DNA from 4 places in the Pseudomonas sp. GW821-FHT09C08 genome. Region 1 is predicted to be linked to each of the others. Evidence: predicted binding sites of a transcription regulator. Region 1 holds the regulator's gene; each other region holds the start of a gene.
What was found. Region 1 encodes FliA, which starts transcription of late flagellar genes. Its sites were predicted from a motif close to CTAAAGTTTNNNNNNNNNNNGCCGNTAA; they were not measured.

Region 1 (7,534 bases):
CGGAGAGAATCACCACATGGCCTTCGCGCTGCTCTTCATGCTTGGCCGATGCCACCAGCCAGCGCTTGAGGTAGAACAGTGGCAACGCCTTGTCGCGCACGATCACCACTTCCTGGCCGTCCACCACGTTGGTGCGCGACAGGTCGAGGTGGAAAATTTCGTTGACGTTGACCAGCGGGAAGGCGAAGGCCTGGTTGCCCAGCATCACCATCAGGGTCGGCATGATCGCCAGGGTCAACGGCACCTTGATGACGATCTTCGAGCCCTGGCCCTTGGTCGAGTAGATGTTGATCGAGCCGTTGAGCTGGCTGATCTTGGTCTTCACCACGTCCATGCCGACGCCACGGCCGGACACGTCGGAAATCTCGGTCTTGGTCGAGAAGCCCGGGGCGAAGATCAGGTTGTAGCACTCGGTGTCGGTCAGGCGGTCGGCGGCGTCCTTGTCCATCACGCCACGCTTGACAGCGATATTGCGCAGGATGGTCGGGTCCATGCCCTTGCCGTCATCGGTGATCGACAGCAGGATGTGGTCACCCTCCTGCTCGGCCGCCAGGATCACTTTGCCGTTGCGCGACTTGCCCGAAGCTTCGCGCTCTTCCGGGGTTTCGACGCCGTGGTCGACGGCGTTGCGCACCAAGTGGACCAGCGGATCGGCCAGGGCCTCGACCAGGTTCTTGTCGAGGTCGGTCTCTTCGCCCACCAGTTCCAGGTTGATCTCTTTCTTGAGCTGGCGTGCCAGGTCGCGAACCAGGCGCGGGAAGCGCCCGAAGACTTTCTTGATCGGCTGCATCCGCGTCTTCATCACGGCGGTCTGCAGGTCGGCGGTGACCACGTCGAGGTTCGACACGGCCTTTTGCATGGCTTCATCGCCACTGCTCAGGCCCAGGCGCACCAGGCGGTTACGCACCAGCACCAGTTCGCCGACCATGTTCATGATGTCGTCCAGGCGCGCGGTATCGACGCGCACGGTGGTTTCGGCTTCACTGGCCGGCTTCTCGGCCACGGCAGCCGCCGGCGCGCGGGCAGCAGCCGGGGCGGCGGCAGGTGCCGGGGCCGGTTTGGCAGCAGCAGGTGCAGCGGCCTTGGCCGGCGCCGGTTTGGCCGCCACCGGAGTGGCGGTCGCGGCAGCTGCCGGAGCCACTTCGCTGAACTTGCCCTTGCCGTGCAATTCGTCGAGCAGGGATTCGAACTCGTGGTCGCTGATCAGACCGTCGCCCGCAGGTTCTGCCGCAGCGGCCGGCGCAGTGGCAGTCGCGGCGACTTCCGGCAAGGCGTCGGCCGCGAAGGTGCCTTTGCCATGCAGTTGGTCGAGCAGTGCTTCGAATTCGTCATCGGTGATGTCGGTGCTGGTCGACGCGGCAGGCGCATCCACAGCGGCGGCAGGCGCCACGGCGTCGGCCGCGAACTGGCCTTTGCCGTGCAACTGGTCGAGCAGGGATTCAAATTCTGCGTCGGTAATGTCTTCGCTGGTCGGCGCTTGTGGCGCGGCGGCTGCAGGCGCTTCAGCCTCGGCTTTCACCGCATTGAGGGAGTTGAGCAACTGCTCGAACTCGCTGTCCGTCACGTCCGCTTCAGGCTCTGCCACAGGCGCAGGCTCAGCTTGCGCCACGGGCGCTGCCGAGGTGTCGGCCGGCTCTGCCAGGCGCGCCAGGGCGGCGAGCAGTTCCGGGGTGGCCGCAGTGATCGGGGCACGTTCGCGGACTTCGCTGAACATGCCGTTGACCGCATCCAGTGCTTCGAGAATCACGTCCATCAATTCCGAGTCAACGTGACGCTCACCCTTGCGCAGGATGTCGAACACGTTCTCGGCGATGTGGCAGCACTCCACCAGCTCATGGAGCTGGAGGAAGCCGGCGCCCCCTTTTACAGTGTGAAAACCGCGAAAAATTGCATTGAGCAGGTTCGCATCATCCGGACGGCTTTCCAGCTCGACCAGTTGCTCGGACAGTTGCTCTAAAATTTCGCCGGCCTCTACAAGGAAATCCTGAAGGATTTCTTCATCGGCGCCGAAGCTCATGTGGGTGCTCCTTAGAAGCCTAAACTGGATAACAGGTCATCTACGTCATCCTGACCTGACACAACGTCTTCACGTTTATCGGCATGAATCTGCGGACCTTCACCCTTGGCGAGATGTTTTTGTGGATCTTTTTCCGAGAGGATCGCTTCACGGTCATGTTCGATGCCGGCAAAACGGTCTACCTGGCCGGCCATGAGCACCAGTTTGAGCAGGTTGCTTTCCACTTCGGTGACCAACTGAGTCACACGCTTGATCACCTGGCCGGTGAGGTCCTGGTAATCCTGGGCCAGCAGAATGTCATTGAGGTTGCTGGAAACCGTGCGGTTTTCCTGCTCGCTGCGTGACAAGAATCCGTCGACCCGACGCGCCAGTTCCCGAAATTCCTCAGCCCCCACCTCGCGGCGCATGAAGCGGCCCCAATCGTGGCTCAGGGCCTGGGCTTCGGTGGCCATGCCATTGACCAGGGGCGTGGCGTTTTCCACCAGGTCCATGGTGCGGTTGGCCGCCGCTTCAGTCAGCCTGACCACATAGGACAGGCGTTCGGTCGCGTCGGTGATTTGCGAAATTTCTTCGGCCTGGGGCATGTGCGGGTCAATCTGGAAATTGACAATCGCACTGTGCAGCTCGCGTGTGAGCTTGCCCACTTCCTGATACAGGCCGCGGTCACGGGTCTGGTTGAGCTCATGGATTAACTGCACCGCGTCGCCGAACTGGCCTTTTTCAAGGCTGTCAACCAACTGGTGAGCATGCTTTTTCAGGGTCGACTCAAAGTCTCCCTGTGACGTTTCTTTATGCTCCATAGCTCCCCCGCGATGGCATTAGCCGTGGATGCGTTCGAAGATTTTTTCGATCTTCTCTTTCAAGGCCAATGCAGTGAATGGCTTGACCACATAACCGTTGACCCCGGCTTGGGCGGCTTCGATGATCTGTTCACGCTTGGCTTCGGCGGTCACCATCAGCACGGGAAGGCTGCGCAGTTTTTCGTCGGCGCGCACATGGCGCAGCAAGTCGATACCGGTCATGCCCGGCATGTTCCAGTCCGTTACCAGAAAGTCGATGCTCCCGCTGTTGAGGATCGGAATCGCCGTAATGCCGTCATCCGCCTCGACCGTGTTAGTGAACCCAAGGTCACGCAACAGGTTTTTTATGATCCGCCGCATCGTTGAGAAGTCATCAACGATGAGGATTTTCATGTTCTTGTCCAATTCGACCTCCAAGCAGTCTTAAACGCGCCCAGCACCTGGACGCGCCATTTCAATCAACAGGCATTACACAAAAAGGACTGCAGGGGGCACCACGGGCCGATCCCGCGAGGGTCAATCACCCTCGCGGTGTGGTTTGCAGTGCTCCCCAACACTGCCTGTCAGCGCGCTCGCCACTCTCCCAAACGCCCCCGCAAGCGGGCTGCGCACTGGCTGTGCAACTGGCTGACCCGCGATTCGCTGACTCCCAGGACCTCACCGATTTCCTTGAGGTTCAGCTCTTCGTCGTAGTACAGCGCCAACACCAGTCGCTCACGCTCCGGCAAATTGGCAATCGCGTCCGCCAACGCCCCCTGGAAGCGTTCATCCTCCAGGTCGCGCGACGGCTCCAGATGAGCACTCGCGCCGTCCTCGTGCAGCCCTTCGTGTTCGCCGTCCTGCAACAGGTCGTCGAAACTGAACAGGCGGCTGCCCAAGGTATCGTTCAAAATCCCGTAGTAATCGTCGAGACTCAATTGGAGTTCGGCCGCAACTTCGTGATCTTTAGCGTCGCGACCGGTTTTTGCTTCAATTGCGCGAATTGCGTCACTGACCATGCGCGTATTGCGATGCACCGAACGCGGCGCCCAGTCACCTTTACGCACTTCATCGAGCATCGCGCCACGGATGCGGATACCCGCATACGTCTCGAAACTCGCGCCCTTGCTCGCGTCGTATTTGGTCGACACTTCGAGCAGGCCGATCATGCCCGCCTGGATCAGGTCTTCGACCTGGACGCTGGCGGGCAGGCGTGCCAGCAAGTGATAAGCGATGCGCTTGACCAGCGGCGCATAGCGCTCGATCAATTCACCCTGGCTGTCACGTGCCGATTTCTTGTAAAGGTTGTAGCCGCTGGATGTCATAGCACCGGTCCTGCGCTCGTCTGATGCACCAATCGCTCGACGAAAAACTCCAGATGCCCCCGAGGGTTGGCAGGCAACGGCCAGGTATCGACCTTCTGGGCAATAGCCTTGAACGCCAAGGCGCATTTGGAACGAGGGAACGCTTCGTAGACTGCACGCTGCTTTTGCACAGCCTTGCGTACACACTCGTCGTAGGGAACTGCGCCGACGTATTGTAAGGCGACATCGAGGAAGCGATCCGTGACCTTGGTCAACTTGGCGAACAGATTGCGCCCTTCCTGTGGACTCTGGGCCATGTTGGCCAGCACGCGGAAGCGGTTCATGCCGTAGTCACGGTTAAGCAATTTGATCAGGGCATAGGCGTCGGTGATCGAGGTGGGTTCATCGCAGACCACCAACAGGACTTCCTGCGCAGCGCGCACGAAGCTGACCACGGACTCGCCGATCCCGGCGGCGGTGTCGATCACCAGCACGTCGAGGTTGTCGCCGATATCGCTGAACGCCTGGATCAGGCCGGCATGCTGCGCCGGGCTCAGGTGCACCATGCTCTGGGTGCCGGAGGCGGCCGGCACGATGCGGATACCGCCAGGGCCCTGCAGCAGCACGTCGCGCAGCTCGCAGCGCCCTTCGATCACATCGGCAAGCGTGTGTTTGGGCGTCAGCCCCAGCAGAACGTCGACGTTCGCCAGCCCCAGGTCAGCATCCAGCAGCATGACGCGACGGCCAAGCTCTGCCAGGGCCAGGGACAAATTCACTGACACGTTAGTTTTCCCGACGCCACCTTTGCCGCCGGTCACCGCGATCACCTGTACGGGATGCATGCTGCCCATTTTATTTCTTTACCTTGTCTTGCTTAGACGCAGGCTACATGGCTTGGCCGCGTGAATCGCTTGCAGACCATCGATGTAGGTACATTTCACGGTGTTCATCCTGCCCTCAACCCACCCGCTTTGCCGGGCTGTGATAGAGGTCGGCGAACATATCGGCCATCGCTTCCTCGCTAGGCTCTTCTTGCATTTGCACGCTGACTGCACGGCTGACCAACTGATGACGGCGCGGCAGATGCAGATCATCCGGAATCCGCGGGCCGTCGGTCAGGTAGGCGACCGGCAACTCATGACTGATGGCCAGGCTCAACACCTCGCCCAGGCTCGCGGTTTCGTCGAGCTTGGTGAGGATGCAGCCGGCCAGGCCGCAGCGTTTGTAGCTATGGTACGCAGCGGTAAGAACCTGTTTCTGGCTGGTGGTTGCAAGCACCAGGTAATTTTTCGACTTGATGCCGCGCCCGGCCAGGCTTTCCAGCTGCATGCGCAACGCAGGGTCGCTGGCTTGCAGGCCGGCGGTATCGATCAACACCACGCGCTTGCGCAGCAGCGGGTCGAGGGCGTTGGCCAGGGATTGGCCCGGGTCGACATGGGTCACCGACACATTGAGGATCCGACCCAAGGTCTTGAGCTGCTCCTGGGCACCGATACGGTAGCTGTCCATGCTCACCAGCGCGATATTCTGCGCGCCGTACTTGAGCACGTAACGGGCGGCCAGCTTGGCCAGGGTGGTGGTCTTGCCCATGCCGGCAGGGCCGACCATGGCGATCACACCGCCCTCTTCCAGCGGCTCGATTTCCGGCGTGACGATCATCCGCGCCAAGTGGGCCAGCAACATGCGCCAGGCCTGGCGAGGTTCTTCGATTTCAGTGGTCAGGGCCAGCAGGTCGCGCGACAACGGGCCGGACAGGCCGATGCGTTGCAGACGACGCCACAGGTTGGCCTGTTGCGGCTTGCTGCCTTGCAGCTGGTTCCAGGCGAGAGAGCCGAGTTGCACTTCCAGCAGCTCGCGCAGGCCATTGAGTTCAAAGCGCATCGAGTCGAACACGCGCTGGTCGACTGCGGCGGCCGGGGCCGGCGCTGCAGGACGCGGGGGTTCAACGAAGGTCGGCTCGACCAGCGGCTCGGCAGCGGTCAGCGGCAGGCCGGCGAACAACTGGCGGTTGGTGGTGGCGTCGCTGTCGCCACGCATGCTCAGTTCGGCCTGGGCCGAGACAATGCGCGAGGCCGTCTTGCGCAGCTCGTCTTCGAGTTCCATGTTCGGGACGCGCGGGGCCAGGGCCTGGGGAGTGTAATCCAGGGCAGCCGTCAGCTCGACACCGCCGGCAATACGACGGTTACCGATAATCGCGGCGTCGGCGCCCAGCTCATCACGAACCAGTTTCATGGCCTGACGCATATCGGCGGCGAAAAAACGCTTAACTTGCATAACCCACTACCCTCAGCCGTTGGGCCCTACTGTCGCGACGATAGTCACTTGCTTGTTGTCAGGAATTTCCTGATAAGCCAAAACGTGCAAATTCGGTACTGCCAGGCGCCCAAACCGCGACAACATCGCCCGGACGGGGCCGGCCACCAGCAGGATCACCGGTTGGCCCTGCATTTCCTGGCGCTGCGCGGCATCGATCAACGAACGCTGCAGCTTCTCAGCCATGCTTGGCTCCAGCAGAACGCCCTCTTCCTGGCCTTGTCCTGCCTTCTGAATACTATTGAGCAATATTTGTTCCAACCTTGGTTCCAAGGTGATCACAGGCAGCTCAGAGTCAAGCCCTACAATGCTTTGGACGATTGCGCGCGACAATCCGACGCGCACTGCAGCCACCAGGGCGGCAGTATCTTGACTCTTGGCGGCATTGTTGGCGATAGCCTCGGCAATGCTGCGGATATCGCGCACCGGCACCTGCTCGGCCAGCAGCGCCTGCAGGACCTTGAGCAGTTGCGACAGCGACAGCACGCCCGGCACCAGTTCTTCGGCGAGTTTTGGCGAGGCTTTGCCGAGCAAACCCATCAATTGCTGGACTTCTTCGTGGCCGATCAGCTCATGGGAGTGCTTGTACAGAATCTGGTTGAGGTGGGTGGCGACCACGGTACTGGCGTCCACCACGGTGTAGCCCAGGGACTGCGCCTGGCTGCGCTGGCTGATTTCGATCCACACCGCGTCCAGGCCAAAAGCCGGATCTTTGGCGGTAATGCCGTTGAGACTGCCGAATACCTGCCCCGGGTTGATCGCCAGTTCGCGATCCGGGTAGATCTCGGCTTCGGCCAGGATCACCCCCATCAGGGTCAGGCGGTAGGCGCTGGGGGCCAGGTCGAGGTTGTCGCGGATATGCACGGTGGGCATCAGGAAGCCCAGGTCCTGCGAGAGCTTCTTGCGCACCCCCTTGATCCGCGCGAGCAGTTGGCCACCCTGGTTGCGGTCGACCAGCGGGATCAGGCGGTAGCCGACTTCCAGGCCGATCATGTCGATCGGGGTCACGTCGTCCCAGCCCAACTCCTTGGTTTCCTGGGCCCGGGCCGGCGACGGCAGCAATTCCTGCTGGCGCGCGATTTCCTGCTGGGCCTGGACCTTGACCGCGTTCTGCTTCTTCC
Region 2 (7,534 bases), on a different contig from region 1:
GTCAACAGCCTGCTGCCGGAAGTCGACACCCGGGTCGGCCCGTTATCGGAGCTGTCCGGCCAAGGCACCCATACCACCACCACCGCGCGATTGTTCCACTTCCCCGGCGGCGGCGAACTGATCGACTCCCCCGGCATCCGTGAATTCGGCCTCGGCCACGTCAGCCGCAGCGATGTGGAAGCGGGCTTTATCGAATTCAACGACCTGATCGGCACTTGCCGCTTCCGCGATTGCAAGCACGACCGCGAGCCGGGTTGCGCCCTGCTCAAGGCCCTGGAAGATGGGCGCGTGCAGCAGCAACGAATGAACAGCTATCGGTCGATTATTGCGAGCTTGCCCGAGAGCAGTTATTGAGGGGCCATTTCTTGATACATATAAATGGCAGCACCAAGCACCCTAGCCCATTGATTTAAAGGGTGCTGGCATCAAGAATCCGTGCAACTGGGTGGCCAATCGATGCAAGCCAGCTTGAATTCGAAATTCCTGATGCCCATCATCGCTCCGTCACCAGCGCAAGCTGGCAGGAGTCTGGATCCTTTTCGGGGTTGATCCAGCGGCGCAGAAGGGGCGAAGCAAGCTCCACTGCGCGTCGAATGAAGCCGCCTTCGGGCGGCTTTGCTTTTTGTGGGGCATTTACGATTGACTCTCTACTATCACCCCAAACAAGGCGACGTTCTTCTTTGCGATTTCACACGAGGCTTCGTTGCCCCTGAAATGCTACAAAGAGCTGTGGGTGAAGTGCGACATGATTTACACCGTCAGCTTCGAGCGCCTGGACAAGCTCCATAGAAAGACTCGAGCAAAAGGTCGAGAATATTTCGTGCCCCGGCTGGACACCAACGACATGCGAGGTGTTATCAGTGGAGGCAAAGCCTATCTCCCTCTTTGATAAGAAATGAAAAACGCCCCGATCAATCGGGGCGTTTTTCATTGTTGAGGTGGGCTGCTTGCAGCCTAGGAGCCCGTTGCAGGCGCCGTAGGATCCTTCACCCCGCCATCATCGAACAGGTTCAACTTCTGGCGCAGCTCATGCGCCGGCAACGGCTCCTGGCCGGGCGGGATGGCGTTCGGGTCGGCCGGTACTTCGCCGGGCGCACCGTCGCCTGGGGTCGGAACCGGTGGCGCGGCGTGCTGGTCGCCTTCGATCGCACGCTGGGCCTTCTTGGTCAGCACGACGATGTCGATGCGGCGGTTGATCGGGTTGAACGGGTCCTTGGGATCAAACAGCTGCGAGGAGGCGAACCCCACCACGCGCGCCACTTGCGGGTCCGGATAGCTGCCGGCGACCAGGGCGCGACGCGCCGCGTTGGCACGGTTGGCCGAGAGTTCCCAGTTGCCGAAGTCACCCTGGCCCGCGTACGGCTTGGCGTCGGTATGACCGCTGATGCTGATCTTGTTCGGTACCGCCTTGATGGTGTCAGCCATCGCCAGCAGGATGTCTTCAAAGTACGGCTTCAACCGCGCGCTGCCCGAGTCGAACATCGGCCGATTGGCCGCGTCGGTGATCTGGATGCGCAAACCGTCCGGCGTGATCTCGAACGAAATCTGATCCTTGAATTTGAGCAACTGCGGGTTTTCCTCGACCTTGGTCTGCAGTTCTTGCAGCAACAGCTCAAGGCGTTCCTGCTCGACTTGCTCAGCCATGGCCTCGACGGTATCGCGCTCGATCGGGATTTTTTCCTGAGGCGATTCGGTCTTGATTTCCGGGTTGATGGTGCGCTCCGGCGCCAACTGCGGCGAGCCGCCCAGGTCGATCACGAAGGGCGTACCGCTTTCCGAGAAACCAATGGGGTCCTTGAAGTAGCCGGCGATGGCGATCTTCTGTTCGGGTGTGGCGGTGGACATCAGCCACAGCACCAGGAAGAACGCCATCATCGCCGTCGCAAAGTCGGCGAAGGCGATTTTCCAGGCGCCGCCATGGTGCCCCGCAGCGAAGCGCTTGACGCGCTTGATGATTATCGGCTGGTTGTTTTCCATGGCTTAGCGACCGCGAACCGCTTGTTCCAGCTCGGCGAAACTTGGGCGATGTTTCGGGTACAGCACCTTGCGACCGAACTCCACCGCCAACGACGGCGGCATGCCCGACGCCGAAGCCACCAGGCACGCCTTGATCGCTTCGTAGAGGTTCACCTCTTCCTTGGCATCGTGGGCCAGGGAGGTAGCCAGCGGGCCGAAGAAACCGTAGGCCGCGAGAATACCGAAGAAGGTACCGACCAGGGCCGCACCCACGTGCATGCCGATGGCCTTCTGGTCGCCTTCGCCGAGGGACGCCATGGTCACCACGATACCGAGTACCGCCGCGACAATACCGAAACCGGGCATGCCGTCGGCGATGCCGGTCACGGCGTGGGAAGGATGTTCCAGCTCTTCCTTGAGGCTGAACAGCTCCATGTCGAACAGGCCTTCCAGCTCATGGGGCGCCATGTTGCCGGAGGACATGATGCGCAGGTAATCGCAGATGTAGGCGGTCATGCGCTCGTCTTTGAGCACGGCCGGGTACTTGGCGAAAATCGGGCTGGCCGCAGCGTCTTCGATGTCGGCTTCGATGGCCATCATGCCTTCGCGGCGGCTCTTGTTGAGGATCTCGTAGACCAGGCCCAGCACGTCCAGATAGAAAGAGTGGGTGAAGCGCGAGCCGAACATGCCCAGCGACTTCTTGATCACGTGCAGGGTCATGTAGCCGGGGTTGGCCTGCAGGAAGGCGCCAAACGCTGCACCGCCGATAATCAGCACTTCGAAAGGCTGGATCAGCGCGGCAATTTTACCGTGGGAGAGGACGTACCCGCCGAGCACACTTGCGATGACGACGATGATGCCGATAATTTTAGCCATAGGAGATGAGTACTTGCGCCGTCAGGTTCATGGACATATTTGGAGGAACTGAAAAACTCTTGTTCTACTTATCGGCAAAACTGCGCCAGACTATAGCCCGTTAAGGCGAAAAGCCAGTTCGGCCCGTTCCGGGCGTGTTGACCGCAAGTGATGATCGCGCCCCAATCATGGCTAATGAAACGACAGTCCCAACTGCAAAACCCAACTCCCTCGCTGCTTGGATCAAGCGCCTGGACGACGTGCTGCTGCCTGTTCCCCAGGCCAGCCACGAACGCGTGTGCAAAGCCATCCGCGATAGCCGCAGTTCGTTGCGAGACATTGCCGAACTGATGCAGAACAGCCCGGCCCTCGTACTCAGCGTGATGCGCGAGGCCAATAGCCACACGCATGGCAGCATGACGGCACCGGCGGAAAACCTTGAAGTGGCGCTCAATCGCCTGGGCCTCAAGCGCGCCGAAGAGTTGCTGGCACGCCTGCCCTCGGTCCCCGCCCAAGAGATTCCGGTGGCGTTGCGCCAATTGCTGCTGGTCAGCCAGCATGCCTCGCAGCAAGCCAACGGCTTGTTCGGCAGCCGCCTGGCGCGGTTGTGGCAAGACATTCACTGGGGCAGCCTGCTATTCCTGTCGCCGCTGTGGCCGATGGCGGTGGCCTACCCCAAGCTTCTCGAAGAGTGGGAACTGCGGGTTATCCACAAAGGCCAATCGGCGCGTGCAGTCGAGCAGGAATTGTTCGGCGTGCGTCTGCTGGACCTGTGCCTCGGCCTGACCGAAACGTGGCACCTGCCGATCTGGGTATCCCAGGGCTATACCCTGCTGCGGAACGAGCAACGCCTGCTGGTCAAGGCGCTGCATATCGCCCGCGAAGATGACCCGTTGCGCCACCAGCAATTGCTGGATGCCGATCCCAACCTGCGGCGCTGGCTGAATCAGCCGGCCAATACGGTACTGCTGGCCAACGGCCTCGCGATGTCGGCCCAGGAGTCCTGGACCTGTCCGCACACCCAGCGCTGGCAATACCTGACCGCGCTGTACCTGCAACAGCCTTTGGGCGACGTGCAGCAACAGGTGCACCAGCAAGCCGTCACCAGTGCGCGCACTACCTTGATGCCGGACCTCTGGCACCCGGCGCTGTCGCTGATCTGGCCATGGCATGTGCAGAAGATCCACCGCGGCCTGCTGCCGGCCCCACCGCCCACCGCCGAGGCCCTGGCGGTGTGGCGCAAGCGCTGCACCGAATTGCTGGTTGAGCCGAGCCGCTTCGCCAACGCCATGCACCTGACCACATGCGCCAAGGAGGCCCTGTCGGCCAGCGGCATGCAGCGGGTGATGCTGCTGATGACCGACCGTGCCCAGAGCACCTTGCGTGTGCACCAGGTCGACGGCCTGCCCAAGGACGCCGCCAACCTGAGCCTCGATGTGGTCCACAGCACGCTGCTGCAGCGCTTGCTGGAAAAGTCCGCCCAGGTGCGCCTCACGCCTGACAACCACGCGCAATTCTCGGCGCTGCTGCCGCCGATCCTGCGGCGCCTGTTCACCGGCGAGCACCTGCTGCTGCGCTCGCTGAGCTGCAATGGCAAGGTCGTGATGCTGATGGTCGCCGACCAGGGCGGTGGGCCGTTCTCGGAAACCACCGTGCAGGCCTTCGGCAAAACCGCCCAATGCATCGAGAAAGCACTGCACAGCTTTACCAACCGCAGCGCCTGATGCTTGCGCTACAATCGCCCTCTTTTATCGCCAACATTTGTGCCCAGGAGACCTCACATGCCTGACTTCTCTGGCTTGCCGCTGGTGATCGAGTCCAGCGACCTGCTCGGTCGACTGGATGCCGAACAGCTGATTCTGGTGGACCTCACCAGTGCCGCCCGCTACGCCGAAGGGCACATCCCCGGCGCGCATTTCGTTGACCCCAAGCGCACCCAACTGGGCCAGCCGCCGGCGCCCGGCCTGCTGCCCCACAAGGCCGACCTGGAAAAACTCTTCGGCGAACTGGGCCACACCCCGGACGCCACCTACGTGGTCTATGACGACGAAGGCGGCGGTTGGGCCGGACGCTTTATCTGGATGCTCGACGTGATCGGCCATCAGAAATACCACTACCTGGACGGCGGCCTGCTGGCGTGGCTGGCGGAACAACACCCGCTGTCGACCGAGGTCCCGCCACCAGTCGGTGGCCCGGTCAGCCTCACGCTGCACGAGGGCCCCACCGCCACCCGCGAATACCTGCAAAGCCGCCTCGGCGCGGCCGACCTGGGGATCTGGGATGCGCGCGGCCCGCTGGAATACTCCGGCGAAAAAGTGCTCGCGGCCAAAGGCGGGCACATCCCCGGCGCGGTGAATTTCGAATGGACGGCCGGCATGGACAAGGCGCGCAACCTGCGTATCCGCCGCGACATGCCGCAGATCCTCGAAGACCTCGGGCTGACCAGAGATAAAGAGATCATCACCCATTGCCAGACTCACCACCGCTCTGGCTTCACCTACCTGGTGGCCAAGGCGCTCGGTTATCCGCGAGTCAAAGGTTATGCCGGTTCCTGGGGCGAATGGGGCAACCACCCCGACACCCCCGTCGAGATTTAAGAGTTAAGGACAGTTAATGAAAAAGCAGTTGTTTATCCTCAGCCAGTACCTGCTGCCGCACCACCTGCTGTCGCGGTTGGCCGGCTGCATCGCCGAATGCCGCGTGCGCTGGTTCAAGAATGCCTTCACCCGTTGGTTTGCCAAGCGCTATCAAGTGGACATGTCCCAGGCCCTGGTGGAAGACGTGACTGCTTATGAGCATTTCAACGCCTTCTTCACCCGCGCCTTGAAAGACGGCGCCCGCCCGCTGGATCAAACCCCAGGCGCAGTGCTGAGCCCTGCCGATGGCGCGGTCAGCCAACTGGGTCCGATTGAGCACGGCCGTGTGTTCCAGGCCAAGGGCCACAGTTTCAGCGTGCTGGAACTGCTGGGCGGCGATGCCGCCGTGGCGGCGCCGTTCATGGGCGGTGATTTCGCCACCATCTACCTGTCGCCGAAAGACTACCACCGCGTGCACATGCCACTGGCCGGCACCCTGCGGGAGATGGTCTACGTGCCGGGGCGGATTTTCTCGGTCAACCAGACCACCGCCGAAAACGTGCCGGAGCTGTTTGCGCGCAACGAACGTGTTGTCTGCCTGTTCGATACCGAGCGTGGCCCGATGGCCGTGGTACTGGTGGGCGCGATGATCGTGGCGTCGATTGAAACCGTGTGGGCCGGCCTGGTCACGCCGCCGAAGCGCGAGCTGAAAACCTTCCGCTACGACGAAGCCGCACGGGCGCCGATCCACCTGGAAAAAGGTGCGGAACTGGGTCGCTTCAAGCTGGGCTCCACCGCGATCGTGCTGTTCGGGCCAGATCAGGTGAAGTGGGCAGAAGAACTGGTGGCAGGTTCGCCGGTGCAGATGGGCCAGGGTATCGCACTGCCGAAAGCCTGATCTGAATCTGACGAAAATCAACATGCAGGAGCCAGGCTTGCCCGCGATGGCGGTGTATCAGTCAACCCATCAGTGACTGAACTACCGCCATCGCGGGCAAGCCCGGCTCCCACAGTGACTGCATTCCTGCAGTTGAATCAGCTTATAGCTGACCGTCGCGATCACGGAAACCCAACAGGTACAGCACCCCGTCCAGCCCCAGCGTAGAGATCGCCTGCTTGGCCGATTGCTTGACCAACGGCTTGGCCCGGAACGCCACACCCAGGCCGGCAATCGCCAGCATCGGCAAGTCATTGGCGCCGTCGCCGACCGCAATGGTCTGCTCCAGGCGCAAACCTTCCTTGTGAGCCAATTCCTTCAGCAGATCGGCCTTGCGCTGCGCGTCGACAATCGGCTCCACCGCCACGCCAGTCACCTTGCCATCCACCACTTCCAGCTCGTTGGCGAACACATAGTCGATGCCCAGCTTGGCCTGCAATTGCTTGGCGAAGTAGGTGAAGCCGCCGGACAGGATCGCGGTTTTGTAGCCCAGGCGCTTGAGTTCGGCGAACAGGGTTTCGGCGCCTTCAGTCAGGCGCAGCGATGCACCGATGGCGTCCAGTACGCTCACATCCAGGCCCTTGAGCAGCGCCAGGCGCTCCTTGAAGCTGGCACGAAAATCCAGCTCGCCGGCCATGGCGCGCTCGGTGATCGCGGATACTTGCTCGCCGACGCCGGCCGCCTTGGCCAGTTCGTCGATGACTTCAGCTTCGATCAGCGTGGAATCCATGTCGAACACCGCCAGGCGACGGTTGCGCCGAAACAGCGAGTCTTCCTGGAAGGCGATATCGACATTCAGCTCCTGGGCGACGCTGAGAAATTCGGCGCGCAAGGCCTGCGGATCGGCCGGCTCACCGCGCACGGAAAACTCGATGCAGCCCTTGCCCTGGTCGGCTGGGGTGTCCAATGGCATGCGACCCGACAGACGGTCGATATGGTCGATATTCAAGCCATACTGCGCGGTGATGGAGCTGACACGCTGCAATTGCTCGGCCGTGACCTTGCGGGTCAGCAGGGTAACGATGTGGCGTTTCTTGCCCTGGCCGGCCACCCAGTGCTGGTAATCGGCTTCGGACACCGGGGTAAAACGCACCTGCTGATCGAGCTTATAGGCGGTAAACAGGATGTCCTTGAGCACCGAGGACGCCTGTTCATTGCTCGGGATCTCCACCAGGATGCCGAACGACAAAGTGTCGTGGATCACCGCCTG
Region 3 (7,534 bases), on a different contig from region 1:
CAGGGCTCCGAGCCCTGCGAATTTACGCAGAGTCATATTGTTTTCTCCTGGGGCGTTGGGGTTTGGCGGCTTAGATTGCGTCGGTATCGGTTTCGCCGGTACGGATGCGAATAGCCTGTTCCAGATTGACCACGAAGATCTTGCCGTCACCGATCTTGCCGGTGTTGGCGGCCTTGGTTATCGCCTCGATAACCCGGTCAAGATCCTTGTCGTCAATGGCGACATCAATCTTCACCTTCGGCAGGAAATCGACCACGTATTCCGCGCCGCGATACAGCTCGGTGTGACCCTTCTGCCGACCGAAGCCTTTGACCTCAGTAACGGTAATGCCCTGCACGCCGATCTCGGACAACGACTCGCGTACATCGTCCAACTTGAACGGCTTGATGATGGCAGTGACTAGCTTCATGAAAACTCTCTCCCGAATTGGTGGACTTGCCCCAGGAAAACAAACCCGTCTCAAGTCTAAGCGCAGTGCCTGGCTTTGTAACGCGTCGTCGCAAGGGCAATTGCCGTGGCGACGCCAGCGAACCACTGGTGACGAAACCTGTACCCCTGATCCGTCGGCGCACTGCATTCGTCACAGCGACTGCATCAGTGCATGGGTCATGATCGTCTAAGCAGAAACCTTGCCAGCTCCGTAAAAATCACTGAAATCAGTCCTTTGCTCACTTATGCCCACCTGCGGGGCTTTCTGGCGAACGCAATGCGCACAAAAACAGTGCGTCGCCCTACGGCCAGCTGCGCGAAAAGCGTGCGCGGCAGGCCGTGAAAATCACTATAGACGCTGCGTGATACACTGCCGGCCAACAGTTTTCCGGAATATTTCCCATGCTCGCGCCCAAAGATCTCCTCGATGCCCTGAGCGGCCACGCCTCTCGCCTGTTCAGCGGCGACACCCCGCTGCCCCGCAATGAAATCGAAAGCCAGTTCAAGGCGCTGCTGCAAAGCGGCTTCAGCAAACTCGACCTGGTGAGCCGCGAAGAGTTTGATAGCCAGATGGTCGTGCTGGCCCGCACACGTGCGCGGTTGGAGAGCCTGGAAGCCAAAGTGGCTGAGCTGGAAGCGCGGTTGACACCCCCGGCCGAGTAACTGACGCAACGGGGTCAAAATGTGGCAGCAGGCTTGCCCGCTCCCACATTTGTTCTGCCTCGTTCTCTGGATACGTTCTGTAAAACCTCCACGCCCCGCTCTAATCCAGCTCGTCTACCCTTGAAAAACCGCAGGAAGCGGCCCTCCCTTTCAAGGAACGAGCATGTCCCTCGCCATTGTCCACAGCCGCGCCCAAATTGGCGTCGAAGCCCCTGCCGTCACCGTCGAAGTGCATATGGCCAATGGGTTGCCGTCCCTGACTCTGGTGGGTTTACCGGAAACCGCAGTCAAGGAAAGCAAGGACCGTGTACGCAGTGCCATTCTCAATTCAGCGCTGAAATACCCCGACCGCCGGATCACCCTCAACCTCGCGCCCGCCGACCTGCCCAAGGACGGCGGGCGTTTTGATCTGGCGATTGCCTTGGGGATCCTGGCGGCCAGCGTGCAGGTGCCGGCGCTGACCCTGGATAACGTGGAATGCCTGGGCGAACTGGCACTGTCCGGCGCGGTGCGGGCGGTGAAAGGCGTGCTGCCCGCGGCGCTGGCAGCACGCAAGGCCGGACGCACCGTGATAGTGCCCCGGGCGAATGCCGAGGAAGCGTGTCTGGCGTCCGGGCTGACGGTGATCGCAGTCGACCATTTGCTCCAAGTGGTGGCACACCTGAACGGGCATGCGCCGATTGAGCCCTACAAGTCCGATGGACTGCTGTACCTGAACAAGCCGTACCCGGACCTGAGCGAAGTGCAAGGCCAGTCAATGGCCAAGCGTGCTCTGCTGGTTGCCGCTGCAGGCGCGCACAACCTGTTGCTGAGCGGACCGCCCGGCACCGGCAAGACCTTGCTCGCCAGCCGCCTGCCTGGATTATTGCCCCCATTGAGTGAACAGGAAGCCCTGGAAGTGGCAGCGATTCAGTCAGTGGTCAGCCTCGCGCCGCTGAGCCATTGGCCGCACCGACCGTTTCGTCAGCCGCACCACTCTGCATCAGGCCCGGCCTTGGTGGGCGGCGGCTCGAAGCCGCAGCCGGGGGAAATCACCTTGGCCCATCACGGGGTGTTGTTCCTGGATGAGTTGCCGGAGTTTGATCGCAAGGTCCTGGAGGTGCTGCGCGAGCCCCTTGAATCGGGGCATATCGTGATTTCCCGCGCCCGCGACCGCGTGAGTTTCCCGGCGCGCTTTCAACTGGTGGCGGCGATGAACCCCTGCCCCTGCGGCTACATGGGCGATCCCAGCGGGCGCTGTCGGTGCACGCCGGAGCAGATTCAGCGCTATCGCAACAAACTCTCCGGGCCGCTGCTGGACCGGATCGACTTGCACGTCACCGTCGCCCGGGAGACCACCGCGCTGAACCCGACCCTGCAGGATGGCGATAACACGGCGAAGGCATCGGCGCAGGTTGCCGAATCCCGGGAGCGTCAGCTGAAGCGCCAGGGCTGCGCCAATGCCTTCCTGGATCTACCGGGGCTGCGCAAGCATTGCACGCTGGCAAAGGTCGACGAAAGCTGGCTGGAGACCGCTTGCGAGCGACTGACATTGTCGCTGCGCGCGGCCCACCGGCTGCTCAAGGTAGCGCGCACGCTGGCGGACCTGGAACAAGCAGACACTATCGCTCGCCATCACCTGCAAGAGGCGCTGCAATATCGTCCGGCAGCGATCACCTGAGCCTTTTGAGCATCAGCAGGGCCTGGGCAGGAAGTGTGCGCCAATCCAGTTTCAGCGAAACCGATCCACCTCATGCCGCAAGCTCGCTGCCAGCGTCTCCAGCTCTTTGGCCGTAATCGCCAGGTTCGACACCACTTCACGCTGCTCGCTGTTGGCCAGCGCAATGCTCTGCAAGTTGCTGCTGAGCAAGGTCGCGGTGCTGCTCTGCTCCTGGGTGGCGGTGGTGATCGCGGCAAACTGCTGGCCGGCCGAGCGGCTCTGTTCGTCGATCCGTGCCAGGGCCGAGGCCACGTCGGCGTTGCGCGACAGGCCTTCCTGCATCAACACATTGCCGTGCTCCATGGTGCTGATGGCATTGCCGGTTTCCTGCTGGATACTCTGGATCATCCCGGAAATCTCATCAGTGGCCTGGCGGGTACGCGACGCCAGGTTGCGCACTTCATCGGCGACCACGGCGAACCCACGACCCTGTTCACCGGCCCGCGCGGCTTCGATGGCGGCGTTAAGCGCCAGCAGGTTGGTCTGTTCGGCGATCGAGGTGATCACGCCGACGATCCCGCCGATTTCCTGGGAGCGCTGGCCGAGGGTGTTGATCACCGTGGCGGTGCTGTTCAGCGCAGTGGCGATGTGCTCAAGAGACGACGACGCCTCTTGCATCGAGGTACGGCCAATCCGGGTCTGCTGCGCGTTTTCCTGCGCCAGGCGCTCGGTATTGCCCATGTTGTCGGCGATGTTCAGCGAGGTGGCGCTGAACTCTTCCACCGCGCCGGCCATGCTGGTGATTTCGCCCGACTGTTGCTCCATGCCCTCATAAGCCCCGCCAGACAACCCGGACAAGGCCTGGGCACGGCTATTAACTTCTTCGGCTGCGCTGCGAATGTGCGAAACCATGGTCGACAGCGCCTCGCCCATCTGGTTGAAGCTGCGTGCCAACTGGCCGATTTCGTCATGGCTGGACACGTTCAAGCGGGCACTCAAATCACCGGCGCCCAAGGCCTCGGCCTGACTCACCAGATCACTCAACGGCTGCAGTTTGCTGCGCAACAGCCATACCGCCGCGCCGACCGCGAACAGCATCGCCAGCACGCTGCCGATCACCAGGCGGATACCCACGGCCCAGGTGACTTCGCGGATCTCAGCCTTGGGCATGCTCGCGACCACCGACCACGGGCCGCCTTCGAAGGGCACCGAGACGCTGTAGAAGTCTTCGTTCTTGTCGCTCCAGAAACGGCCCTCGCCCGGCTTCTTCGCCAGGTCGAGCATCACCGGGATTGCCTGATCCAGTGCCTGCACGCCAGCGGGCGGCACCAGCCAGCGCTTCTGTTCGTCCAGCAACGCAAGAGAGCCGGTCTTGCCGATGCGGAAGCGCTTGAGGTTTTCGAATTGGGCATTCTGCGCGTCGGTGTAGTCGAAGCCGACAAACAGCACCGCGATCACCTTGCCGGCCGCGTCGCGCACCGGTGTGTACTGGGTCATGTAGGAACGTTCGAACAGCACCGCACGGCCCACATAACTCTGCCCGGCAAGCAGGCGCTGATACGCCGGGTGCTGATGATCCAGCACCGTGCCGATGGCGCGACTGCCATCCTGCTTGGTCAAGGACGTGCTGACACGGATGAAGTCTTCGCCACTGCGCACAAACACCGTAGCCACGCCGCCGGAGGTGTCCTTGAATTCATCGACCTCATCGAAATCGTTGTTCAACACGTCATTGCCCAGGTACAGGCCTGGCGTCTGCATCCCGGCGACGGTAACCGGTTGATCCGCATGCACGCTCAACCCGGCGCCGAAGCGCTTTTCAAACAGCCCGCTCAAGCGCTGGGTACTTTCGCGCAAGGTGCTGTGGAAGGTGTTGAGTTGATCGGCGAGCAGCCGCGCCTCGCTGGCCAGGTGCTCTTCGCGGGTGTCGAGGTTGGCGGAGTCCAGTGAACGCAAGGCGAATACCGTACTACCGCTGATGACAACAGCCAGTATCACGGCTAATGCGAGGCCTAACTGTGAGGCAATCCGGGCGCGAGGTTGAGACATGACGGCTCCTGGCCGAGGCCAGGATCATCCTGATCTCATAGCGCTGCTCGGCAAATTATCTGATGGGAAACGTTGGTGCACGATGGTTCCAACACACCTACTTCGGCGGACGCGGGAAATACTTGAGCGAATCACAGGGGTATCTCGCAAACGGTTGCGCACCCGTGCCTCGGGCCACTCAATCGAGGCGCTCGACCGGCGGTAAAACCATCGCCCGCACTTCGCCCTGTAGGAAGTCTGCCAGCCGGCGCAAACGCTCGCCGCCGGGGCGGGTCTTCGGCCACACCAGGTAATAATTTTCACCACTGGCCACGGCGGTCGGCCACGGCAGGCTCAACCGCCCTTGGGCCACGTCCTCAGCCACCATCAGCAAGTCGCCCATCGACACGCCGTAGCCTCGCGCGGCAGCGATCATGCCTAGCTCGAGGGTATCGAACACCTGCCCGCCCTTCAGCGACACCTGGGATGACAACCCCATGCGCTCCAGCCAATTGCGCCAATCGCGCCGGTCCGGCGTGGGGTGCAGCAACTCGGCGGTGGCCAGCCGGGCGGCATCCCAGGGCCCATCCGCCAACAGGTTCGGGGCGCCGACGGGGATCAACAGTTCAGGAAACAGGTAGCTGGCCTCCCAGTCCGCCGGGAAATGCCCGTAGCTCAGTAGCACCGCACAGTCGAAGGGCTCCTGGTTGAAGTCCACCTCGTCCACGCTCATCCAGGCGCTGGTCAATTGCACTTCGTTGCCCGGCTGTAACGCCCGAAAACGGCTGAGCCGCGCCAGCAGCCAACGCATGGTCAGGGTCGACGGCGCTTTCATGCGCAGGATGTCATCTTCGGCGTTCAGGGTATGGCAGGCGCGTTCCAGCGCGGCGAAGCCCTCGCGCACCCCAGGCAACAACAGGCGCGCGGCTTCGGTGAGCTGCAGGTTGCGGCCGCTGCGCTGGAACAGCCGGCAGGCGAAGTGCTCTTCGAGGGTGCGGATATGTCGGCTGACCGCACTTTGGGTAATCGACAGCTCCTCGGCCGCACGGGTGAAAGAGTTGTGTCGGGAAGCGGCCTCAAAGGCACGCAACGCGTAAAGCGGAGGAAGACGACGAGACATAGGGAAAGCTCCGACAGCGCAATGCCAAAACCCTACCAGAATCAAACAGGCATGAGTTTTAATCATGCAAGCGATCGCATTTATCCCTTTGTGCAATGCGCTGAGAGCGCCGAGAATCAACCCTCCCCCAACCCTCTGACTTTTTGAGCGTGATGATCATGCAGCATCCGGCACGTACCGAACTCTGGGCCATTCTGCGGCTGTCAGGGCCGTTGATTGCCTCACAGTTGGCGCACATGCTGATGGTGCTGACCGACACCCTGATGATGGCGCGCCTGAGCCCCGAGGCCCTGGCCGGTGGCGGCCTGGGTGCGGCGAGCTATTCATTCGTGTCGATTTTCTGCATCGGCGTGATTGCCGCCGTGGGCACACTGGTCGCCATCCGCCACGGCGCGGGCGATATCGAAGGCGCCACCCGCCTGACCCAGGCCGGGCTATGGCTCGCGTGGCTGATGGCCCTGGCGGCCGGTTTGCTGCTGTGGAACCTCAAGCCGCTGTTGCTGATGTTTGGCCAGACCGAAACCAACGTGCACGCGGCAGGGCAGTTCCTGACGATCCTGCCGTTCGCGTTGCCGGGCTTCTTGAGCTTCATGGCCTTGCGCGGTTTCACCAGCGCGATTGGCAAGGCGAAGCCGGTGATGGTCATCAGCCTCGGCGGCGCGGTGGCCAACTACCTGCTCAACCACGCATTGATCGAAGGCATGTTCGGCCTGCCGAAACTGGGCCTGATGGGCATCGGCCTGGTCACGGCCCTCGTCGCCAATGGCATGGCGTTGGCGTTGATGGTCTACATCCACCGCAATCGCACCTATGCCGCCTACCCGCTGAGCACCGGCCTGCTACGCCTCAACACCCAGTACCTGCGGGAATTGTGGCGCCTCGGCCTGCCGATTGGGGGCACCTATGCGGTGGAAGTCGGGCTGTTTGCCTTCGCCGCACTGTGCATGGGCACGATGGGCAGCACACAGCTGGCCGCGCACCAGGTCGCGTTGCAAATTGTCTCGGTGGCTTTCATGGTGCCGGCGGGGATGTCCTACGCGGTGACCATGCGTATCGGCCAACATTACGGCGCCGGGCAGTTGCTGCATGCACGCCTGGCCGGTCGCGTCGGCATCGGATTTGGCGCAGCGGTGATGTTGGGATTCGCCGCAGTGCTGTGGCTGTTTTCCGTTCCACTGATCGGACTGTTGATCGACCCCAACGACCCGGCGTTCCACGACGTGATCGTCCTGGCCGTCAGCCTGCTGGCCGTGGCCGCGTGGTTTGAACTGTTCGACGGCGTGCAAACCATCGCCATGGGCTGCATTCGCGGGCTGAAAGACGCCAAGACCACTTTTCTGATCGGCGCGGGTTGCTATTGGTTGATCGGCGCTCCGTCGGCCTGGCTGATGGCCTTCACCCTGGGCTGGGGGCCGACCGGTGTGTGGTGGGGGCTGGCGCTGGGCCTCGCATGTGCGGCGCTCAGCCTGACCTGGGCGTTTGAGGCGAAGATGAAGCGCATGATTCGGCAGGAGCCGCAGACCTACAGCTCCCTGCAGGCTGTCCAGGCGGACTGAAGGCTGCATGGATCAATGTAGGAGCAGGCAAGCCAGCTCCTACAGTTTGTGGCGTTCGCAACTCGATTCAGCCCAGCAAGGCCTGCTGGCCTTTGCCGA
Region 4 (7,534 bases), on a different contig from region 1:
GGGCTTGCGCGGCGGGGCTCAAAAGAGTCGTCCGCGTAGTCAACAGCGACGTGTCGGGGGAGGAGAACGCAGGAATTGGGCCAGGTGCAGCGAGGGGACTATCGATGGGCGAAGCTGGATGATGTTGACGCGCAGGCGTGACGAAAAATACGGCCTGTGTCGATCTGACAACACACGCCGTTCAGGCCTGCATCAAGCCTTACGCGGCCTTGGCGACAGGCTGCGCAGACTTGCGATACGTCAGCAGCACAATCCCGGTTACCACGATGACGCCACCGGCGATCTGCCCCGCGCTGAGCATTTGATCGAGCACGATCCAGCCCATCAGCAGCGTCGCCAGCGGCTCGATGTTCATCACCGGCGCGTTTCGCGGCATATCCAGGCGCGGCACCGAAATGAACAACACGATGAAGCCCGTGCCGTAGAGCACGACCAGTGTGGCGAGTGCCAGCCAGCCGGTGCTGGTTGCCGGAAGGTTCAGGCCGTCGGCGAGGGCACCACTGACGCCGGCAAGGTTGACGCTACTGAACACGATGAAGATCGTCAGCAGGCTGCGCACGGAACCGCGTACCTGCGACAACTTGTGGTCGGTGATCCACAGGGCGCAGGCGAACACAAAGGCGGCGCAGAACGCCAGGGTGACGCCGAGCAGCCATTGCGGGCCGATCTCTGCGCTGGCTGAGAGGCGCCCGGGCACGTCCAGCACGAACACCAGGCCCACCAGGATCAAACCCATCAGCAGTGCGGTGCGAGCAGTGGGGCGCGGGCCGCCGAATGCCCAGGTGAGCAGCGCGAGCAAAATCGGAAAGACATTCGCCACCAGTAACGCCAGCGCGACCGGCACGCGGGCTACGGCCGAGTACAGGCACAGGCTTTGAGTAGCGATGAGCAGGCCCAGCAGCACTTGCCAGCGCCATGCACCGGGCGGCAGGCGCAGGCTTTGGCGTTGCCATAGCACCAGCACGGCGAGTACCAACAAGGTACCGCCCGAGCGCATCAGAATCGCCAGCAGCACGCCGGCCCCATCATCAAACGCCACGCGAGCGGCAATGTGGTTGCCGGCAAAGGCGCAGCCCATACAGAGCAGAATCAACACGGCGATGTGCCGCGAGAACAGGGCAGGCGTGGTTTGAATGGGGGCAGGCGCAGTCATGATAGGGGCTCGAACAGTGGGCGCCGTCATCGGGGATGGCGATTTATTGTTAGGACGTCGTACAACTTGATGGGGCTTTGTAACGTGTTTGTCGCGAAGGTGCAAGGATGTCGTTTTATTCAATCAGGGTGGATTTAGGCTATCGTGCGGGCCTCGAAATCGATGTGTCTCCAGGGAGGAAAAATGCGCGTTTACATCACCGGTGCCTCGTGCGCGGGCGTGACCACGCTGGGCCAGAACCTCGCAGCGCGGCTGGGCGTGCTCCATGTCGATGTCGATGATTTTTACTGGATGCCCACGGACCCACCGTTCACCACCAAGCGTGCCGCGCCTGAGCGCGTGTCATTGATGCAGCAAAGACTCGGCGACGAAGACTGGGTGCTGACGGGCTCGTGTATGAACTGGGGCGACGAATTGATCACCCAGGTCGAGCTGATCGTCTTCGTGGACACTGCAACGCCAGTCCGCCTTCAACGCCTGGCCGCGCGTGAACAGCAACGCTTTGGCGACCGAATCGCACCCGGCGGCGACATGCACGCGATCCATGTGGCCTTTCGCGAATGGGCCTCGCAGTACGACGATCCGCACTTTGGCGGCCGCAATCGAGCCTGGCACGCGCGATGGCTGGCCAGTCAAAGCGCTGCGGTGCTGCAGGTTGACGGGACCCACAGCACCGACAGCCTGGTGGCGCAGGTCATTGAGGCGTTGTCGCTGCGCCTGGCTCCTGATTAACGCACGATTGAGTTTCCAGCGGCAGCCACCTCAGCCGTGCGGGCCTGGGAGCGCGTTGCTCGCAAGGCGATCACCAGCGCCACGCCGTGAGCACCCGGTGTGACGCATGGCGCTGCAGGCATGCGCGCTCGCTGATAACGTCCGAAATAGCCTGGCAATGCTCGATCCTTTCGGGGGCCTGGAGCCTTAGTGCATGCCCTTGCTCACCTCTTCCCCGGTCGCCGAATCCTCCAGCCAGATCTTCAGCCGATTCAGTCCAATGTACTGCGAGCGCGCGATGATCTTCTGCCCGGGTTTTCCCTCGAATTCCAAGTCCGCAAACATGAAGTACCGCGGCAGCCGGTACTCCAGTTGAATTGTGTAGCTGCCCGGTATCAGCACGGCGCGTTGCGGTGAGTCATTTTTGTAGTAGTAGGTCGAGAACGGAATATTGCCGACCTTTTTATCGTTGACCCGGATGATGTTCAGGTCCGGCTGCAGGTCCAGGAAGCTGCGGTTGGGCCTTCCCGCGTAGGTGTCGGTTTCGACGATGGTGTAGCGAGACTCATCGCGCGGTTCACTGGAATCCACATTCGAGTAGGCCGGCATTTCGGCGCAGCCTTGAAGGCACAGCAGGGTCAAAAACGGCAGGGCAATTTTGCGCATGAAAAAACCTGAATCCATGTCAGAAAGTACAGTCGATGATCGATGAAGGGACGCGGCAGGCTTACTCGTGTGCCGTCCATACGGCCAGTTCATAGCCGTCGGGGTCGGTGAAGTGGAACCTGCTGCCGCCGGGGAAGGCGAAGGTCTGGCGGGTGATGACCGCGCCGAGGGTGTGCAGCCGCTGTTGTGTCTCAGCGAGGTTGTCCGCATACAGGATGATCAAGGGACCACCCGGTCGAACCGGTTCGCCGGTGGTGAAGCCACCCGTGAGGCGGCCGTCGGTGAACTCGGTATAGGTGGGGCCGTAGTCGACGAATGTCCAGCCGAATGCGCCACCGTAAAAGGCTTTGCTGCGTGCAATGTCACCGACGTTGAACTCGATATTGTCGATTTGTCGGTCTTTACCGCGAACGCTCATGGTCGCCTCCCTGGCAGATATTTAGGGCGGCGAGTGTAACGTATCCGTTGATGCCTGGACCCTATCGATTACGCGGGCAACGCTGGGGTTCATGAGCGCTCGGGCCTCAAGCGTGAAATTTGCGCCCCAGCGCGTCCAGCCGCACCGCAATCGGTGGCAACTGCTCGCTGCTGCGCGCCAGGGTTTCCACGTCATTGGCGGTGCTCTGCGCAATGCTCTGCACGGCCTGCAATCGCCCGACTATCTCCAGGTTCGCCGAGGTCTGCTCGCGGGTGGTGCTGACGATGTGGCCGTTGAGCTGGTCGATCTGCGCGATGTCGAGGCCGACCGCCTGCAGCATTTGCACGGCGACCTGGCTGTCTTGTACGCAGCGCTCCACACCCTGCCGGCTGTCGTGCATGGCCTCGACGGCTTCGCGGCTGCCTTGTTGCAGGCTTTCGATGATGGTTTTGATCTCCTGGGTGGAGACGGCGGTGCGTTGCGCCAGGCTGCGGACTTCGTCGGCGACCACGGCAAAACCACGGCCTTGCTCGCCCGCGCGGGCTGCCTCGATGGCGGCGTTGAGGGCCAGGAGGTTGGTCTGGTTGGCGATGCTGTTGATCACCTCCAGCACCGTGCCGATCTGCTCGGCTTGCACCGCCAGGCCTTCCACGGTCTGGTTGGCACCGCTGAGGCGCGAGGCCAACTGGGTGATTTCCTGCTGGGCGCGGCCGACGCTTTCCTGGCCGCGAATGATCTGTTGGCTGGCCTTGCCGGCGTGTTCCACCGCGTGCTCGACGTGCACCGCGATGTGGCCCATGGCGTCTTCCATGCGTTGCATCGAGCCGGTCATCTGGCTGATTTCGGCCAGTTGGTGCCGCGCGCCTTTTTCCAGGGTGCCGCTGGTACTCGCGAGGGCCTGGCCGAGTTGGCCGAGGCCGTGGGAGTCGCGGGCGACGCCGTCGATCAGATGGGTGATCTGCTGCAGGAAGTGGTCGAAACGCTGGGTGAGGGACACGTGCACCTTGCCTTCACCCTGGGCGGTTGCCACGGTGAATTGGGAGGTGACGGCGAGCATTTTCTCGAGCATTTCCTGGCTTTCGACAGCTTCGGCCTGGCTGTGCACGGCCAGGTAGAGCAGGGCGATGGTTTCCATCACCACGTAGAAGGCGTGGACGAACACCATGCCCCAGCCGCCGTGATGCTCCATCACGAACACCGGGAAACCCTGATGCTGCAGCGCATGGAAGACCACGTGGTGCACTGCGATGGTCAGCGCCGCGATCAGGATCGGCAGCCAATCGCGGTAAAACGTCAGCACTGCCAACAGCGCGAAGATGCCGAAGTGGGATTCGATCACGCCCTGCGCCTGGTTGATGTGCAGCGCGGCCATCACCATCAGTCCGGCCCCGAGCGCGCAACGCATGGCGCGGCGGCCGCCAAAGGCGCGATACAGCGCAGTGAGCACCACGCTGGTGCCACCGCCCACGATCACCGCCTGCAGCAGGGTGTCGTGCCAGAACGCCAGGCCCAGCGAGAACAGGAACATCAGCCAGATCAACGCCAGCATGATGCGGTCGGCCTTGCGGTAGTGCTCCAGGAAACGCGTGCGGACGGGCATTCACTCTTACTCCATGTGGACTGGCCAGGAACAAAGCATGCGGCGTGCCACGTGGGCCCGCAGGTAGAGCAAAGCAGGTATCAGGATTTGTGCAGGATCAGGGATGCCAAGAGTTTATCGGCATCCCTGTGGGGGACTTTAAGCGCGGCGAGCAGCGTGATCCACAAGGCCTATTGGGGCACGCCGTGGGCGTCCAGCCTGGATCAGAAGCTGTACTTGGCCGTCATCATCATGTTGCGCGGGGTGCCGTAGGCGTCGCCGCCGTAGCTCACCGAGTTGGCGATGGACGAATAGTAGCGGCGGTCGAAGATGTTGTTGGCGTTGAGCTGCAGGTCCAAGTGCTCGTTGACCTTATAGCCGGCCATCAGGTCGGTGACCGCGTAGGCGCCCTGTTTGAGGCGGTAGTTGCCACCGTCATTGAGCGGCACGTCGTTGTACATGCGGCTCTGCCAGGAAATGTTGCCGCCGACCCGGAGTTTTTCCAGCGGGCCCTGGAAGTTGTAGCGGGTGGTCAGTTTGAACAGCTGCTCCGGGGTGTCGGTGTCGAACTGCTTGTTCACTTTCTGCGGGTTGGCGTCGTCCTTGATGGTGTGGGTCCGCGCGTAGGTGTAGCCCCCGCCGACCTGCCAGTTCTCGGTCAGGGCGCCTTGCAACTCGACGTCGATACCCTGGCTGCGAATCTCGCCCGAGGCTTCGTAGCACGTGGCCTGTGGGCAGGTTTGCGGGAAGATCTGGACGGCGCGGTTTTCCTGGTCGACGTTGAACAGCGCAAGGCTCGCATTCAGCGCACCGCCGAGGTATTCGCCCTTGATGCCGACTTCATAGTTCTTGCCGACGATCGGCTTGACCGGCGTGCCCGCGGTGTCTTTTTCGCTCTGCGGCGTGAAGATGTCGCTGTAGCTGACATAGACCGAGTGATGGTCGTCCAGCTCGTAGATCAAGCCGGCGTAGCGGGTCAGGTTGCGGGTGACATGGTAGTCGCCGTCGCCATCACGGTTGTTGTAGTCGTACCAGTCCAGGCGCGCGCCGAGGATCAGCTTCAGCGGGTCGGCCAGGCTCAGGCGGGTGGTCACGTAGACGCCGTCCTGGGTGGTGACTTCGTGGTCGTTGTTGGTGTGCACAAAGTCCGGCTTGCCGGCCGTGAGCGGCCAGTTGGTGTCGTACGGGCTGTAGTTGTGGGTGGTCAGGTCGTAGACCCGCTTGCTGGCCCCCACCACCAGTTCGTGGGTGCGTCCGAAGGCCTGGAAAGGCCCGCTGGCAAAGGCGTCGACGCCGGCCTGGTCCTCGTCGAAGGCGGCCTGGTAGACCGTCCGGGCCGGTGTGTTGTTGACCCAGCGCGACTGGTAGGAACCGGAGAACAATGCGTTCTGCTGGGCGTAGTTGGCGTTGACCTGCAGGTTCCAGTCATTGGCCAGGCGCTGGCGCAGTTCGGCGAAGACCGTGTTGATTTCCTGGTCCTTGTTTTCCCATTCGGTGCCGGGGTTGTAGGAGCGCGGCAGGTTCAGGTGGTGGCCGTCCTGGCCGATCATCGAGGAACCCCAGAAGTAGTTGGTCTTGTCCTTCTGGTTGGAGAAACCCAGGGTCAGGGTGGTGTCTTCGCTGAGGTCGGCTTCGGTGACGGCATAGAACAGGCCGTGATCTTCCTCGACCTTGTCGATGAAGCTGTTGGCGTCGCGGTAGGAGGTGACGACCCGGCCACGCAGGGTGCCGCTGTCATTCAGTGGGCTGGAGGCGTCAAGTTCGCCACGGTAGTCGTCCCAACTGCCGGCGGCACCGGTGAGGGTGACTTTCTGCTCATCCAGCGGGCGCTTGCGGATCAGGTTGATGGCGGCCGAAGGGTTGCCTGCGCCGGTCACCAGGCCGGTGGCACCGCGCACGACCTCGACGCGATCGAACATCGCCAGGTTCGGCTGGGCACCCACGCTAACGCCGTTGTAGCCACTCGGGATGCCGTCGTACATCAGGTTGTCGATGTCGAAACCGCGTGAGGTGTAGGACTGCCGGCCAGGGCCGCTGGAGTAATTGAGGAACAACCCCGGCGTGGCGTTGACCACGTCGTTGATGCTGGTCATGGCCTGGTCGTCCATGCGCTGGCGGGTGATGACGGTGACGGCCTGCGGCGTTTCACGCATGGTCAATGGCAGCTTGGTCGCGGTTTTCATCGCGCCGGTGGTGTAGGACTGCGTGCCTTCAGTGGTTTCGCCGAGCTGGCTGTCACCGGAGATTTGCGTGGCACCCAGCTCGAGCGTGGCCGCTGGCGCTTCGGTGTCGGCGGCAAAGACCGCTTGGGAGCTGGCCAGGCAGACCGCCAGGGCCATCAGGTTGAATGAAAAACCGTTACCGCCGTGTTGTTGCACAGACATGAAGCTGACTCTCCCCGAGCGCCCTCCATGGCGAATAATAAAGATGATGATAATTATTCGTATCAGTGTGCCAGAAGGTTCTGTCGCAAAAAAGCCATTGGGGAGAATTAGTTAACGAATTTTTCACATCTGCAGTGGATGGCATTTGGCTATGCACTGCAGCAGTGACCTTTGGGGCGAGGTGTCAATCGCGTCGCGTGATCGCCACTCGGCTGGTTGCCTTGACCTCCCTCAGCGCCAGGCTCGATTGGATCGACGCAATCCCCAATTGTCGGCGCAAAACGCTTTCGACGAACTCGCTGTAGCTGTCGAGATCCTCGGCGAGCACCTGCAACAGGTAATCGGCATCGCCGGTGATCTTGTGGCACGACAGCACTTGGGGCAGGTCTCTGACCACCGCCTCGAAGGCGTCCGGCGCATGGTCGGTATGGATCGCGAAGCGCACATGCACAAACGCCAGGATGTCGAGCCCGAGCATCTTGCGGTCGAGGTTGGCCTGGTAGTCCTTGATCACGCCTTCCTCTTCCAGGCGTTTGCGGCGCCGCCAGCAGGGCGTGAGGCTCAGCGACAGGCGTTCACTCAGTTGCGCGTTGGAAATACTCGCGTCCTCCTGCAAGAGGGCG

Region 2: motA (flagellar motor stator protein MotA) is a predicted target of FliA. The motif match lies at 2,901-2,928, and genes of this name have one in related genera.
Region 3: AC07OJ_RS12505 (methyl-accepting chemotaxis protein) is a predicted target of FliA. The motif match lies at 4,880-4,907, and genes of this name have one in related genera.
Region 4: AC07OJ_RS05000 (methyl-accepting chemotaxis protein) is a predicted target of FliA. The motif match lies at 4,663-4,690, and genes of this name have one in related genera.

What each region holds. Positions count from the first base shown of each region.
Region 1 is NZ_JBWKPG010000004.1:490,134-497,667, reverse strand. It holds gene AC07OJ_RS16945 (chemotaxis protein CheW) at 1-2,017, opposite strand, end outside; gene AC07OJ_RS16940 (protein phosphatase CheZ) at 2,029-2,817, opposite strand; gene AC07OJ_RS16935 (chemotaxis response regulator CheY) at 2,836-3,210, opposite strand; gene fliA (RNA polymerase sigma factor FliA) at 3,381-4,121, opposite strand; gene fleN (flagellar synthesis regulator FleN) at 4,118-4,951, opposite strand; gene flhF (flagellar biosynthesis GTPase FlhF) at 5,058-6,374, opposite strand; gene flhA (flagellar biosynthesis protein FlhA) at 6,387-7,534, opposite strand, start outside.
Region 2 is NZ_JBWKPG010000005.1:180,312-187,845, forward strand. It holds gene rsgA (small ribosomal subunit biogenesis GTPase RsgA) at 1-354, shown strand, start outside; gene motB (flagellar motor protein MotB) at 955-1,977, opposite strand; gene motA (flagellar motor stator protein MotA) at 1,981-2,832, opposite strand; gene AC07OJ_RS18900 (HDOD domain-containing protein) at 3,000-4,535, shown strand; gene rhdA (thiosulfate sulfurtransferase) at 4,593-5,408, shown strand; gene asd (archaetidylserine decarboxylase) at 5,425-6,285, shown strand; gene serB (phosphoserine phosphatase SerB) at 6,428-7,534, opposite strand, start outside.
Region 3 is NZ_JBWKPG010000003.1:326,148-333,681, reverse strand. It holds gene AC07OJ_RS12525 (ammonium transporter) at 1-36, opposite strand, end outside; gene glnK (P-II family nitrogen regulator) at 71-409, opposite strand; gene AC07OJ_RS12515 (accessory factor UbiK family protein) at 832-1,092, shown strand; gene AC07OJ_RS12510 (YifB family Mg chelatase-like AAA ATPase) at 1,256-2,752, shown strand; gene AC07OJ_RS12505 (methyl-accepting chemotaxis protein) at 2,804-4,780, opposite strand; gene AC07OJ_RS12500 (LysR substrate-binding domain-containing protein) at 4,959-5,879, opposite strand; gene AC07OJ_RS12495 (NorM family multidrug efflux MATE transporter) at 6,032-7,435, shown strand; gene AC07OJ_RS12490 (putative bifunctional diguanylate cyclase/phosphodiesterase) at 7,503-7,534, opposite strand, start outside.
Region 4 is NZ_JBWKPG010000001.1:1,184,533-1,192,066, reverse strand. It holds gene AC07OJ_RS05020 (EamA family transporter) at 200-1,153, opposite strand; gene AC07OJ_RS05015 (P-loop NTPase family protein) at 1,337-1,885, shown strand; gene AC07OJ_RS05010 (hypothetical protein) at 2,072-2,530, opposite strand; gene AC07OJ_RS05005 (VOC family protein) at 2,592-2,948, opposite strand; gene AC07OJ_RS05000 (methyl-accepting chemotaxis protein) at 3,055-4,548, opposite strand; gene AC07OJ_RS04995 (TonB-dependent siderophore receptor) at 4,752-6,911, opposite strand; gene AC07OJ_RS04990 (Lrp/AsnC family transcriptional regulator) at 7,096-7,534, opposite strand, start outside.